Limnospira fusiformis SAG 85.79: one gene and its partner. The protein of the gene in region 1 binds, or shares a complex with, the protein of each later gene. Links are inferred from orthologs where the notes say so. Each region holds a gene or a part of one and is shown in the gene's direction. Other genes may lie near its edges.

Region 1 (7,845 bases):
GAGAACTAAAACCGAGCGAGTCCGATAACAGATATTCTCATCAAAACTGCGATCGAGACGATAAGGCTGTCCCTGTGGTAAGTCGTAAGCATCATCAATGTTGAGACTTTTCCCAGTCAAAGCCACATGACCAGCCAGGCTCCTATCAGTCAGAGCGATCGCAAATTCTCGGAACGACAAATTTGGCAAAGACTGATTTTGAGCCACCTTAAACAGCAGTTTAGGGCGATCATCACTGTAATCTACCAGATAAACACTTCCCGCATCGCTACAGGTAATTTCCCGACTCTTACTGAGGATCAGCTTTAACAGCTTTCCCAAATCATGAATTCCCGATAGTGCCGTACCGATATCCAACAGCTTTTCAATCAGCAGCAACTCTTCACTAACCCCTACAGACACATTAAGATTATCAAAGACCATAATCCCACATCAGAACCTAGAACCAGCTTACAGCTACCCTACTGTGTGGAATTCTAGCGGATTGTGGGGCCGTTGATAGAATCTAACTCAAACTAGAAATTTTCTCAGCCATAGAAAAATCATTCTTAGTCAACCCCCCAGCATCATGGGTAGTCAGGGTAATTGTCACCTTATTATAGGAAATTTCCAAATCCGGGTGATGACCTGCCGCCTCTGCGGGTTCCACCAGTTGATTAACAAAAGCCACCGCTTCCACAAACCCCTTAAAGGTTTTCAGACACTTAATAGTTTTACCCTCAACAGACCATTCGGGAACCTGAGTAGCCATTTGTTGAATTTCAGTTGCACTCAGTAGTTCAGCCATATCAAAAATACACCAATTCTATTACATCTAAAAAAAACTATCCGCTCCCACGGATAACTCAAGCCTTGGATACTACCAGGACATCAGTCAGCGATATGAGAGCGGTCTAGCGGGTCTCTGTTGTTGGAACCTGACTGCCGGAAGGATCTCTCCAATCCAGCCAGACCATTTAGTAGGCTTTTCGGCTCCTAGCAATAGGAACCTAGGCCGAATTTTAGAGGTCAGCCCCGGCGCACAGCCGGCGTTCTCCAACACAGTGACCCATGCGTTTACTACTGTCACTCATGGGCATCACCTCCTGGATATCCGAAACTTACGAACCAGGATAACACAAAATTCTGAAAGTGCAAGCTCACCGCTGAGAGTTGGCTATTTTGTGATTAATAGGCGATCGCACTAGCTGGACCGAGATGCTGAAATCAGCCACCAGAGAAAACTTTAGTCCAATAATGGTTATAGTCCATCAGATCCCCCGTATCATTTTCCAGGAAATAGTGACCCACCCCAATCTGAGTAAAATCTGGATTAAGAATATTATCACGATGTCCCGGACTATCCATCCATCCCTCAACCACTAACTCCGGTGTAGTATGACCCGCAGCAATATTTTCGGCCAATGGCACTATCAATGTAAACCCTGTGGCCCTAATCCGGTCAGTTAAATTAGATCCATCAATTCCGGTGTGACTAAAAAAGTCTTGCCGTGCCATATTAGTGCTATGGGTACGCGCCGCCTGGGTGAGTAGGGGGTTCAGCCTTAGTGGTTGCAAATCTTCCCTAACTCGTTCTTGATTGACCAATTCCAGCACTTGCTGTTCAAAACGCAAGTTAGAACCAGTTTCACCTAAGTCTAGTTGAATATCAGCATGATTTGCTGCTCCTAGTTCCCCAATAAAGTCGCGAGTAGTGATTGATTCAACATCGACATTTTCCAGGGTTGCCACCGTCTGACCATCCAGTAAAATCAAGGTAGACGTATCGGATTGTTTAATCCGTAAATCAGCAATCGTGACCCCATCAGGAACCCGTAATTTATCGATACCAGGCTTAAAGTCGGTAATCAGATCTTGATTGACAGTCGATGATGGCAACAGAAACTGATTAGCACCACTCCCTCCGGTGAGAGTGTCTAAACCTCGATCGCCTGATAAAACGTTATTACCAGACCCGCCGACAATCCAATCATTGCCTACACCCCCATAGATAGTATCATTGCCAGACCCGCCATAAATGGTATCATTGCCCCGATTCCCAAATAACAGGTCATCACCAGAACCACCATTCAAGTAATCATCGTTTTGACCGCCATAAATCGTATCATTGCCGGAATTACCGATAATCGTATCATTCCCCTGATTTCCTAAGAGGATGCGTCCTTGTGCATCATTGACCAAATAATCATCACCCTGCAAAAGGGCGATCGCTTGTGGTAATCCCGGACTTGACAAGCGCGCAATTTGCTCATCTGGCAGTTCCGAGACGATCATGAAATCGTTAGCTGGACTAGCCATAGCAAAAGTCAACCCGTTTTGAGTGATGATATCGCAAAACATAATAACAGACCCTTTTTCTGACTATGATAAATCTTGGTTTTACCATCTTCTATGTTTATTCATTAAGAATTATGGATATCCGAATGTTATCCCAGGAGAATAATGATTCTGTAGTGTTGGGGATTGAATAATGCGATCGCGTTCGTCCCCAAATTTGACCATTCGGGGCAAGTTTGTGTTAGGATCTGGAAAATGTGCGGGTAAAACTCCCGTGGCATATCCTCCGGGGGTGAGAATATATAAAATTATTGGGGAGTTCGGGAGAAAAAATTGTTTTTGGTCGTCAGTCTAACTATTATCGTGCCAGGGTAAGAATTGCGCTATACAGGAATACTCTAGCCTCCATCAACAGACTTGATGGGTGGTATGGATCAACCCTCGCTGTCATATTTGTATGAGCCTACAGGTATAACGCCAATATGGAAGCGTGGGGGAAATGTCAAAATGAACTATTACGATCGCAACTTGAGAACATGATTAAATCATTTTTCCATTTGAGCCTGTTACTGGGAGTTATCAGTAGCCATTTGTTAATGAGTCCCATCCTCCCACCGAGGACCGTGGGAGCATCTCTGCTGGGAACCCAGGCGGCTGAAGCATTAACATTAGAGGAAATTCAGGAAAAATTACGGCCAGTCCCAGTATTTACCATTACCGACCCTACCGGTTCCCCCCTAGTGGCCACAGTTCCCGCTGGAGAAAATGGCAGCGGTACCGCTGCGGTAGCAGGGATATTTATTAGCCGTCAGGATGCTCTAAGATTTGTGGAAAATCTGAGAAACAATAACCCTGAATTGGCTAACTCCGTGGAGGTAACAGCAGTTTCTCTGGGGGAAGTCTATAAAATGAGCCAACAGAGTCGCAACCGTCCTGATGATATCCAATTTGCTTATGTTCCGGTGCAGCGAGAGGTAGAATCAGCCCGGGCGGTAATGCAGCAAAGTGGTCGATCGCCTAATGAGTTTAATGGCGTGCCTCTGTTTATGGCAAGAGGAGGCCCAGACAATGGTTATTTAACCATCCAGCGTGGCAATGACCAAGTGATTCCTATGTTCTTCTCTAAACAAGACTTAGAGGGGATGTTATCCCAATTTCAAGAACAGCAACCGGACTTAATATCTTCGGTTACTGTCCAGGTGGTTCCTCTGGAAGCGTTATTAGAAGCCTTCCGAACTGATGATAACCAATTTTTAGATCGGATCATCTTAGTTCCACCCCGGGAAACCTTGGAATTTTTGAGAAATAATTAGGGTTAGGGCAACTTGTGGGGGGGGATTGCTTGTCAACTTCCCCCCATATCATCAGCCTACAGCCTGTTCAGAAATCATCTGATCACCTCTTAAAGTCCCTCTCCCCCTATGGGAGCCAGGATTTAGGGTGAGGGCAATGTATTAAGCGGCTGGTGAACAAGCTGTAAGCAGGTTTTCAGGTGGTGCTAAATGGTGGAAACAGGGGAAAGTGACTATATATCTGGTGAGGAACTGCGACAGTGGCAAAAACAGGCTCAAAATGATGCGATCGCTGCCGAAGTTTCCGCCATAGAATTAGATATGTTTTTGGAAGCACTCACCGATCTGACTCGCCTAGACCTGAGATTAGACGACTTTGGCGATCGCCCATACATTAAACTAAATCAGCCCTGGTCAGCAATTGTCAAACTCTGGGAACGTCGCATCACGGAACGAGTCCCCCTACAGTATCTATTAGGTGTAGTTCACTGGCGAAATTTTACCCTCAAGGTGTCTCCTGCGGTTCTCATCCCCCGTCCAGAGACAGAGTTAATCATTGATATAGCCTATCATGCCGCGCCATCAGCCGGGTCAGGAAATTGGGTAGATATGGGAACAGGTAGTGGTGCGATCGCTTTGGGGTTAGCATCGGTATTCCCCGAAGCCATGATTCATGCTGTAGATTGCAGTTGGTCAGCTTTAGCGATCGCCCTGGAAAATGCCCAAAGTCTAGGTTATCAAAATCGGGTAAAATTTTACCAGGGGTCTTGGTGGGGTCCCCTCCATAGCCTGAAAGGGAAGGTCAGCGGCATGGTGGCAAATCCGCCCTATATTCCTAGCCAGGAGCTACCAAACCTACAACCAGAAGTAATCCTATATGAACCCCCTCTAGCACTCGATGGCGGCGAATCTGGCTTAGACTCCATTCATCATCTAGTACAAACAGCACCCCAATTTTTACAACCTGGGGGTATTTGGATCATAGAAATGATGGCAGGACAGGGAGAAGCGGTTACATCCATGTTAGAATCAGCAGGGTGTTATCGGGATCTTAAAATCCTCCCGGACCTGGCTGGTATTGATAGATTTGCGATCGCTTATCTACAATAAGATTTTATGTAGTTGCTTGGCACAGGGTTAAATGATCGGATCAGATTCAGACCGGGTTCCTAGCGTATCTGTGAGCGATCGCCATCATGGGGACGCTCTGAGTCATACTCATCCCCATGTCCATAGCGAGGAATCACTCAAACGTATTATCAATCGACTCTCGCGCATTGAAGGACATATTCGCGGTGTCAAAACTATGGTCCAAGAAAGTCGCCCCTGTCCCGATGTACTCGTGCAAATTGCCGCCGTTAGGGGGGCTCTCGATCGCGTCGCTAGAATTATCCTAGATGAACATTTAACCGAATGTATAGCCAGAGCAGCTAAAGAAGGTAATATAGACGTGGAAATTGAGGAACTAAAAGCCGCCTTAGACAGATTTCTCCCATGATTGTATCTAGCCAAAACCCTGTCAAAACTTCTCAAATTGCCTTAGCGATGGTCTGGTTGACCTTCGTGATTTATGCCTTTTTCTTAGCGCCGCCAGACCAGCCAGAAATTACTTTTAACTTGATTAAAAACCTGAGTGTAGGGAATTGGGAGGGGATTAATCCCCTGATTATATCCCTATTTAATATCATGGGAATTTGGCCGTTAATTTACTGCTGTGTAATTTTTGCCGATGGTCAAGGTCAAAAAATCCCGGCGTGGCTTTTTGCGATCGCATCTTTTGCCGTGGGTGCCTTCGCCATTTTACCCTATTTGGTGTGGCGCAAACCTAACCCCGAATTTTCTGGAGTTCCCAATCTCTTCATCCGCATTTGGGACAGCAAATTCACAGCCATAGTGCTAATGGTAGGAGCGATCGTTCTAGTCTTTTATGGTATCACTCAGGGAGATTGGCGTGACTTTATCTATCAATGGCAAAATAGCCGTTTTATTCACGTGATGAGCCTGGATTTCTGTTTATTATCAGTATTATTTCCCGCCTTATTAGGAGATGATATCGCGCGGCGCGGCAACCAGGCTCCGACTTGGTTATGGTTGGTGACACTCATTCCCCTATTCGGACCTCTGTTATATCTCTGTGTGCGTTCCCCCCTGTGCGATCGGGCTTGAGTCAGCTATCCATAATTTTCATCAAAGCCTCCTGTCAACCCCTGGGAAAAACCGCAATAATCCCCAGCCGGGAGTGTTAATGACCCTAAAATATCAGTAATTTATCTCATCCTCAACCCAAGGGTCAGGCGAAAATTTACCTCTAAACCTGGTAAAATCTCCTCATCGAATTGCCCGGTAGTACCATGAACAAAATATTATTGAAAACTAGCGCATCTCTACCCCTGCTATTATTATTTGTACTTATCAATGGTTGTTCAGCAGAACCTCAAGCCATTGGTCGCCCACCTGTCCCCGTCAAGATAGAAAACGTAGATACCACCGATGTTCAATCCAGCAGCGAATATAATGCCAGAGTTGAAGGTATCGAAAACTCTATCATCAGACCGCGAGTTAGTGGATTAGTAAAAGAAGTATATGTGCGCTTAGGTGATCAGGTAACTGTAGGAGATCCGATAATTCAAATTGATGGTTCCCAACAGTTAGCCAACTTTGAAGGTACGATCGCCACAGTACAAGCCAGACAGGCTCAATTAAGTGGTGCCGAAGCCGAATTAGAAGCCCTCCGAGCCAACTTAACCAGAACCAGAGCCGAACTATCATTTCAATCTCAAGGAGCCAATTTACAGCGTTCCGAGCGGGAGTTAGAGGCTCAGATTGAAGAACAGGAAAGACTAGAATTTGAACTACAAAACGCCCAAGACAACCTAGAAGGATCCCGTCGCGAATTAGATAGACGCGAAGCAGTGCGACAACAGCGACAGGCTACCTACGAGCGCTACGAGAGATTATGGCAGGAAGGCGTAGTTTCCAGCGAGCTATATGATGAAAAACTGCGGGACAGACAAACCAGCGAGGCTGAGGTAGCTAACCAAGAACAACAAGTTCTCGCCGCCACCGCTAGAGTCCAATCTGCTCGGATGAATTTATCTCGTCAAGGGCGCACCATTGAAGCAGCTAGGGCGAGTGTGGAAAGTTCCCGCCGAGATCTAGAACGCCAAATTGCTACCCTAGAGGCTCAAATAGCCAGCCAGGAGAAAGCTATTGAAGCCCAGCAAGCACAGATAGCCCTCATAGGTAGAGAAATCCAAGGGGCTAGGTCTGGGGCTGTCGCTCAACAAGTACAGTTAGATTACTATAGTGTCGTCGCTCCTATTTCCGGCATTGTCAGTAATGTGCCGATTAAAGCGGGAGATTTGGTCGATAGCCAAACCACCGTTACCACTATCCGACAAAACCAGAACCTAGAGGTTAATATCAATATCCCCATTTCCCTATTACCTCAGTTGAGGGTGGGGATACCTGTACAACTGATAAGCCAAGAAACTGGGGAAGTCATTGGCACCACCAGCATATCCTATATTGCTCCTGACGCCGGAAGTGGGACTCAGACTATTTTGGCTAAAGCCATTTACCCTAACACTAATAATGAACTCCGCACCGATCAAGTAGTCCGAGCTAGGGTAATTTGGCAACAGGAAACTGGGGTGACAGTTCCCACTAATGCCGTCACCCGCATTGGCGCACAGAGTTTTGTGTTTTTAGCACAACAACAAGCTACCCCCTCCGGGGAAACCATTTTAGTCGCTAGACAAGCTCCGGTAACACTGGGAAGCATTCAAGGACAGAGTTTTGAGGTGCTTTCTGGGGTGCAAGCAGGCGATCGCGTTATTACCGAAGGCATACTACAATTGCGAGATGGAACCCCGATACTAGATACCACCCGCCAATAACTAAGCCCTAAAATTGCCATAATCGGGTATTATCAACTTTCATATAGGGGAGAGTTGCTTTGGTTTCTGGCTGATAACATTGATAATCAGGCTACTTTCCCCCCCTCGCTCTAAATTAAGTTCCTTATCTCGATCGCTATGCTTAACCACCTATATTTGATTGTCTATGCTGTTATTTGTTAGCACCTTCATCAAGCGCCCCGTTCTCACTACAGTTTGCTCCATTCTCATTGTATTGGTAGGGGTGATATCTATTCCCCTGCTACCTATTTCTCAACTACCACAACTGGCTAACACTCAAATCAACGTAACTGCAGTCAATATTGGTGCTGATGCCGAAACCACAGAAACCACTGTGACTAGCATCTTAGAGCGGG
Region 2 (5,353 bases), 640 kb from region 1 along the record:
ATACTCGAAACGCTAGAGAGTTTTGGCTATCAATCCAGACTCAAGCGCGATCGTGTAAACTATCCTAGACAGGGGGTGGTAATATTGCCCATCCCCAGGTGGGTGCAGAATCTCAATTTATTAGGTTTTGTGACTCAGCCTGTCGCGAGCCAATTATGGCTATAATAGAAAGAAAGTAAAATTTGTTGATTTTGACTTGGTAGCTTAAACCATGCCTAAACCTGATATTCATCCCGAATGGTATCCAGAAGCTGAAGTAATCTGTAACGGCGAAGTCGTTATGAAAGTTGGTTGCACACAGCCATCACTGCACGTTGATATCTGGTCTGGAATCCACCCATTCTATACTGGAACTCAAAAGATTATTGACACAGAAGGACGAGTTGAACGCTTCCTGCGTAAGTATGGCATGATTGATGAGAGTCAAGCCACAGGAACGGAAGCGGATCAATCGAAAAAATAGCCGGGTTGTCGATTGTTTGTCGTCTGTTGTCCGTAGCGTCTGACTACTGGCAACCGACCGATTTTTGGTTTCCGGTTTATCCCTAATATTTAGCAGTGTAAAATAAGTTGTAAACCACCATTAAGTAAGGGTTAATGATGGTGATGGAGGTAATGCCAACGCCTAATTATCGAATATTTAATGATGTAAATCACCCACATTTACCGATAATTTTGATGGTAAAAAGCTGCAAAATTCCGATATTTAAGATATCTTTATACCCGGGGTTCAAGACGGAGACAAAGACAATTTAAGCTAAATTATGCTTCGACAACCGACTACTAACAAGAGGCAACCGAACCGCCATGGCAGAAACTTATTTACTAGATAAACTCAAATCCGTTGAGCAAACCTTTCAGGAGTTAACTTTACGATTAGCAGATCCTGAAATTGCGACAGATCCTGATGAATTTCAACGGGTAGCCAAAACTCGGTCTTCCCTGGAAGATGTGGTTAATGCCTATCAAGATTGGAAAACAACTCAGACGGAGTTAGCCGGGGCCAAACAAATCCTCCGAGAGACGGGGAATGATCCTGAACTCAAGGAAATGAAAGAAATGGCAGCTTTGGAGGTAGAAGAACTAACCACGAAGTTGCAAGAGTTGGAAACACGCCTGAAAATTCTCCTGCTACCCCAAGATCCTAATGATGATAAAAATATCATGTTAGAGATTAGGGCAGGTACTGGCGGCGATGAAGCGAGTATTTGGGCGGGGGATTTGGTGCGGATGTATTCCCGCTATGCTGAAACTAAAGGTTGGCGGGTAAGGCTACTGAGTGAGTCCCTGGCTGATATGGGGGGATTTAAAGAGGCGATTCTGGAAATTCAAGGCGCGCGCGTTTATAGTCAGCTTAAATTTGAAGCGGGAGTTCATCGAGTCCAACGAGTTCCTGTAACGGAAGCAGGTGGGAGGGTTCATACTTCCACAGCAACGGTGGCAATTATGCCAGAAGTTGATGATGTGGAAGTGCAAATAGACCCGAAAGATATTGAGATGACTACGGCTAGATCCGGAGGTGCAGGTGGTCAGAACGTAAACAAGGTGGAAACGGCAGTTGATTTGTTCCACAAACCGACGGGTATTCGGGTATTCTGTACGGAAGAACGCAGTCAGCTAAAAAACCGGGAACGGGCTATGCAGATTTTGCGGGCTAAGTTATACGAAGCTAAACTGCGGGAACAACAGGATGCTGTGACTTCCATGCGGCGATCGCAGGTGGGGACAGGTTCAAGGTCGGAAAAAATCCGCACCTATAACTATAAGGATAATCGGGTGACAGACCATCGTCTGGGTCATAATTTCTCGTTAGCCCCAGTATTAGAAGGGGGAATAGGAGATTTGATCCAAGCGTGTATCATTCAAGATCAACAGGAACGATTGGCACAATTAGCAGAATCAACTGCTCCTGCATCTGTATAATAATGGCGATCGCTATTTTATGATTGGGGAAAGAAACCGGGTTGATGTGAGAGTTTTTCGTTTCTGATCAAAGATTTAACCAAGAAACCCGGTTTCTAGTTGGGGGGTTCTGCGATCGTGTTACGGGAAGCAGAGTTGAGTGGAAAAACAGCACCATTACTTCCGAGATAGCAAACAGTGCAGTCTGATGTTGAGAAATGGCTAAAAATAAACTCAAACTGATGGTAGTTGATGACGAACCCGATAACCTCGATTTGCTGTATCGGATATTTCGCCGCGAATTTCAGGTGTTTCGAGTAGATAGCCCAACGGCGGCTTTACAATTACTGGAAACTGAAGGGGAAATGGCGATCATAATTTCCGATCAGAGTATGCCAGAAATGACCGGACTTGAGTTCCTCAGTAAAACTGTGGCCCGTTTTCCCGACACAATTCGGATTTTGCTGAGTGGATACTCCCCAGAAACCCTAGAAGCATCCGGCGAAAATTTAGAGGCGGCGCAATTGTTTCAGTGTATTACTAAACCGTGGGACCCCACAGTGTTTGAGGCTACCATTAAAGATGCTAAAGCAGTTTACCAGCAGCGACAAGGTGCAGAAAATCCATAAACAACCAAGGCCTAATTTGATCACGTTTAGCCATGACTCCAGAAATGGTTGATTTTTGTTAAGATCCAATGCGGGTATGTAATTTTTGGCTTTGATGACAGTGTAGGGGGGTGATGCCATATCTTTCCAGGAAATGGATCTACGGTCGAACCTATCCTTACACGATTTCCTGACCCCACCCTTGAACATATTTTCGTCCTAGGAGACTGTTGATGCTGCGACTAGAACATATTAGCAAAATCTATCCCACAGGTACTATTCTTAAAGATATTAACTGGGAAGTTAAACCGGGCGATCGCATTGGTTTAGTGGGGGTAAATGGGGCGGGAAAGTCTACCCAACTTAAAATTATAGCCGGAGAAGTTGAACCCACATCCGGGGAAGTTATTAAGCCATCAAGTCTACATATCGCCTATTTAACCCAGGAATTTGAAGTTGATCCGGCGCGCACCGTCCGAGAGGAGTTTTGGAGGGTTTTTAATGAGGCTAACGCTACCCATGCAGCTTATGGTGAAGTTCAGCGAGAAATGGAAACGGCTGATCCGGATCGCCTGGATGAATTAATCCATAAATTGGATAAACTCCAACGGAAATTTGAATCCCTTGATGGCTACGGCTTAGAAGCTAAAATTGAGAAGATTTTACCAGAAATGGGGTTTGACTCGGAAGATGGCGATCGCTTAGTTAGCGCCTTTAGTGGTGGCTGGCAAATGCGTATGAGTTTAGGTAAAATTCTTCTGCAAGAACCAGATTTATTACTACTGGACGAACCGACAAACCACCTCGACCTAGAAACGATAGAATGGCTAGAAATTTACCTGAAGGGTTTAACTACCCCCATGGTAATTGTTTCCCATGACCGCGAGTTTTTAGACCGTCTCTGTACTCAAATTGTCGAAACCGAACGGGGAGTTTCTCGGACTTATTTGGGTAACTATTCCGCCTATTTGCTACAAAAGGCGGAAGCTGAGGCTGCTCAATTAAGCGCCTATGAACGTCAGCAGAAGGAACTCGAAAAACAACAGGAATTTGTCGAAAGATTTAGGGCGAGTGCCACCCGTAGTACCCAAGCAAAAAGCCGCGAAAAACAGTTAGATAAAATTGAGAAAATTGAGGCTCCTACAGCTTCTTTAAAAACGCTGAAATTCCACTTTCCAGAGGCTCCCCGTAGTGGCCGGGATGTGGTTAAAATTCAAGATTTGGTGCATACCTATGATGAGAAAATCCTGTTTTTGGGGGCAGAACTGCTAATTGAAAGAGGCGATCGCGTAGCTTTTTTGGGTCCTAATGGTTGCGGTAAATCTACCTTGCTTCGGATGATTATGGGGCTGGAAACCCCCAGCGAAGGAAGTGTATCTCTAGGAAAACATAATGTGATTCCGGGTTACTTTGAACAAAATCAAGCCGAAGCCTTAGACTTGACCAAAACAGTTATGGAAACTATCCATGATGAAGTTCCCGACTGGAAAAATGAGGAAGTTCGCACCCTCCTCGGTCGGTTTTTATTTAGTGGTGAAACTGTCTTTAAAAAAGTGGGTTCTTTGAGTGGTGGAGAAAAGGCGCGGCTGGCTTTGGCTAAAATGTTGCTCCAACCTGTGAATTTGTTGATTTTGGATGAACCAACTAATCACTTGGATATTCCGGCTAAGGAAATGATGGAATCAGCTTTACAGGAGTATGAGGGAACGGTTCTGCTGGTATCCCATGACCGTTACTTTATTTCTCAGGTGGCCAATAAAATTGTGGAAATTCGTGATGGTGAGTTTCGGGTTTATCTGGGAGATTATCACTATTATTTGGACAAGTTGGCTGAGGAAAAAGAACAGGAACGACAAGCTAAGTTAGCAGCCGAAAAAGCCGCGAAAAAAGCAGCTAAGGCGGCTAAGGCGGCTCAGAAAAAGGCAGCGGCTAAGGGTAGATAGTTTTATAAATCTGTAATTCCCCCTAGACCAATTTAGGGGGATATCAAACTCGGCTTTCGGGTGTTTATTAATTGGGTGGGGTTGAAATTATGCGATCGCTCTGTCAGGTTTCCTCGCTTGAGTACAACTGAGGTTAAGTTATGTTAAATTGGGTCTGTTGTAGTGATTTTTACCTATGGTGGCGATCGCATTGGCATCCTACACTTCTTTTAGACTCCAAGGGGGTGCAACTAAACTGCTAATTTTGTCAGCAACCATTAGTGTGTCGTAACTATCGCCATCAATTGTAAACAAAATTCCATCCACCAGCAGCCTAGGCGAATAGTCCCGCAGTAATTGAAACAAACAGGGTGAAACTTTATGAATTTCCAGTTTCAGTGTTTTCATGTCGTTGCCTCACTTGATAGTTTAATGAGCCATTAACACCTATTATAATTGATCCCTATGGTTTTGGGGGATTCTTGGGAAAGTATTAGTAATACTCAATTCGGCTATCTAAATCAGCCAATAAATTAATCATATAATCACCTCAAACCACAGTTTTCATGGTATAATAGCGTTTTCGCCTCATCAGCTATTTACTATTTCAGGCAACTGTGAAAAAAGCGTGAAAAGCGACATAATTTAATATTACGCTTCCCTGGTGGACCTGGTATTGATCAGATACAACTGTGCTGGAATTGGTAAAAGAGCGATCGTAAAGGGAACTAAACTGGGTAAACTATAGGTATTCGGAGAAGTTGGGTGCGTTACACCACCACTCATGGATCAACTCTTAAATAGGGAATTCAGGGTAGAGGTAGGTAGCGCACCATTTTTATTAAACTAGACCCCTCGTGTCATGAATACTGTCTTACTGGTTGAAGACTCCCTCACCCAAAGGGAATGTCTCTCCTACCA

What was found. The genes of interacting proteins can lie anywhere in the genome.
Region 2: the proteins of prmC (region 1) and prfA are in contact, whole or in part, in a crystal structure (PDB 2B3T), measured with the Escherichia coli proteins. The link is inferred for Limnospira fusiformis SAG 85.79 from one-to-one orthologs.

What each region holds. Positions count from the first base shown.
Region 1 is NZ_CP051185.1:3,984,265-3,992,109, forward strand. Bases 2,860-5,729 are described here. They hold prmC (peptide chain release factor N(5)-glutamine methyltransferase), read left to right. Parts: upstream 2,860-3,779; coding sequence 3,780-4,679; downstream 4,680-5,729. Other genes in these bases: HFV01_RS18735 (Tic22 family protein), read left to right, coding at 2,860-3,590; HFV01_RS18745 (metal-sensing transcriptional repressor), read left to right, coding at 4,711-5,067; HFV01_RS18750 (hypothetical protein), read left to right, coding at 5,064-5,729. In the rest of the region: HFV01_RS18720 (HD domain-containing phosphohydrolase), read right to left, coding at 1-423; HFV01_RS18725 (4a-hydroxytetrahydrobiopterin dehydratase), read right to left, coding at 506-787; HFV01_RS18730 (CAP domain-containing protein), read right to left, coding at 1,207-2,298; more of HFV01_RS18735, read left to right, coding at 2,760-2,859; more of HFV01_RS18750, read left to right, coding at 5,730-5,735; HFV01_RS18755 (efflux RND transporter periplasmic adaptor subunit), read left to right, coding at 5,921-7,468; HFV01_RS18760 (efflux RND transporter permease subunit), read left to right, coding at 7,635-7,845. UniProt on the Escherichia coli protein: Methylates the class 1 translation termination release factors RF1/PrfA and RF2/PrfB on the glutamine residue of the universally conserved GGQ motif, i.e. on 'Gln-235' in RF1 and on 'Gln-252' in RF2.
Region 2 is NZ_CP051185.1:4,622,249-4,627,601, reverse strand. The notes cover bases 1-2,865. They hold prfA (peptide chain release factor 1), read left to right. Parts: upstream 1-807; coding sequence 808-1,923; downstream 1,924-2,865. Other genes in these bases: HFV01_RS21835 (ABC-F family ATP-binding cassette domain-containing protein), read left to right, coding at 2,744-2,865; HFV01_RS21840 (response regulator), read left to right, coding at 2,121-2,531; rpmE (50S ribosomal protein L31), read left to right, coding at 212-463; rpsI (30S ribosomal protein S9), read left to right, coding at 1-16. Outside these bases: more of HFV01_RS21835, read left to right, coding at 2,866-4,453; HFV01_RS21830 (hypothetical protein), read right to left, coding at 4,652-4,840; HFV01_RS21825 (response regulator), read left to right, coding at 5,295-5,353. UniProt on the Escherichia coli protein: Peptide chain release factor 1 directs the termination of translation in response to the peptide chain termination codons UAG and UAA.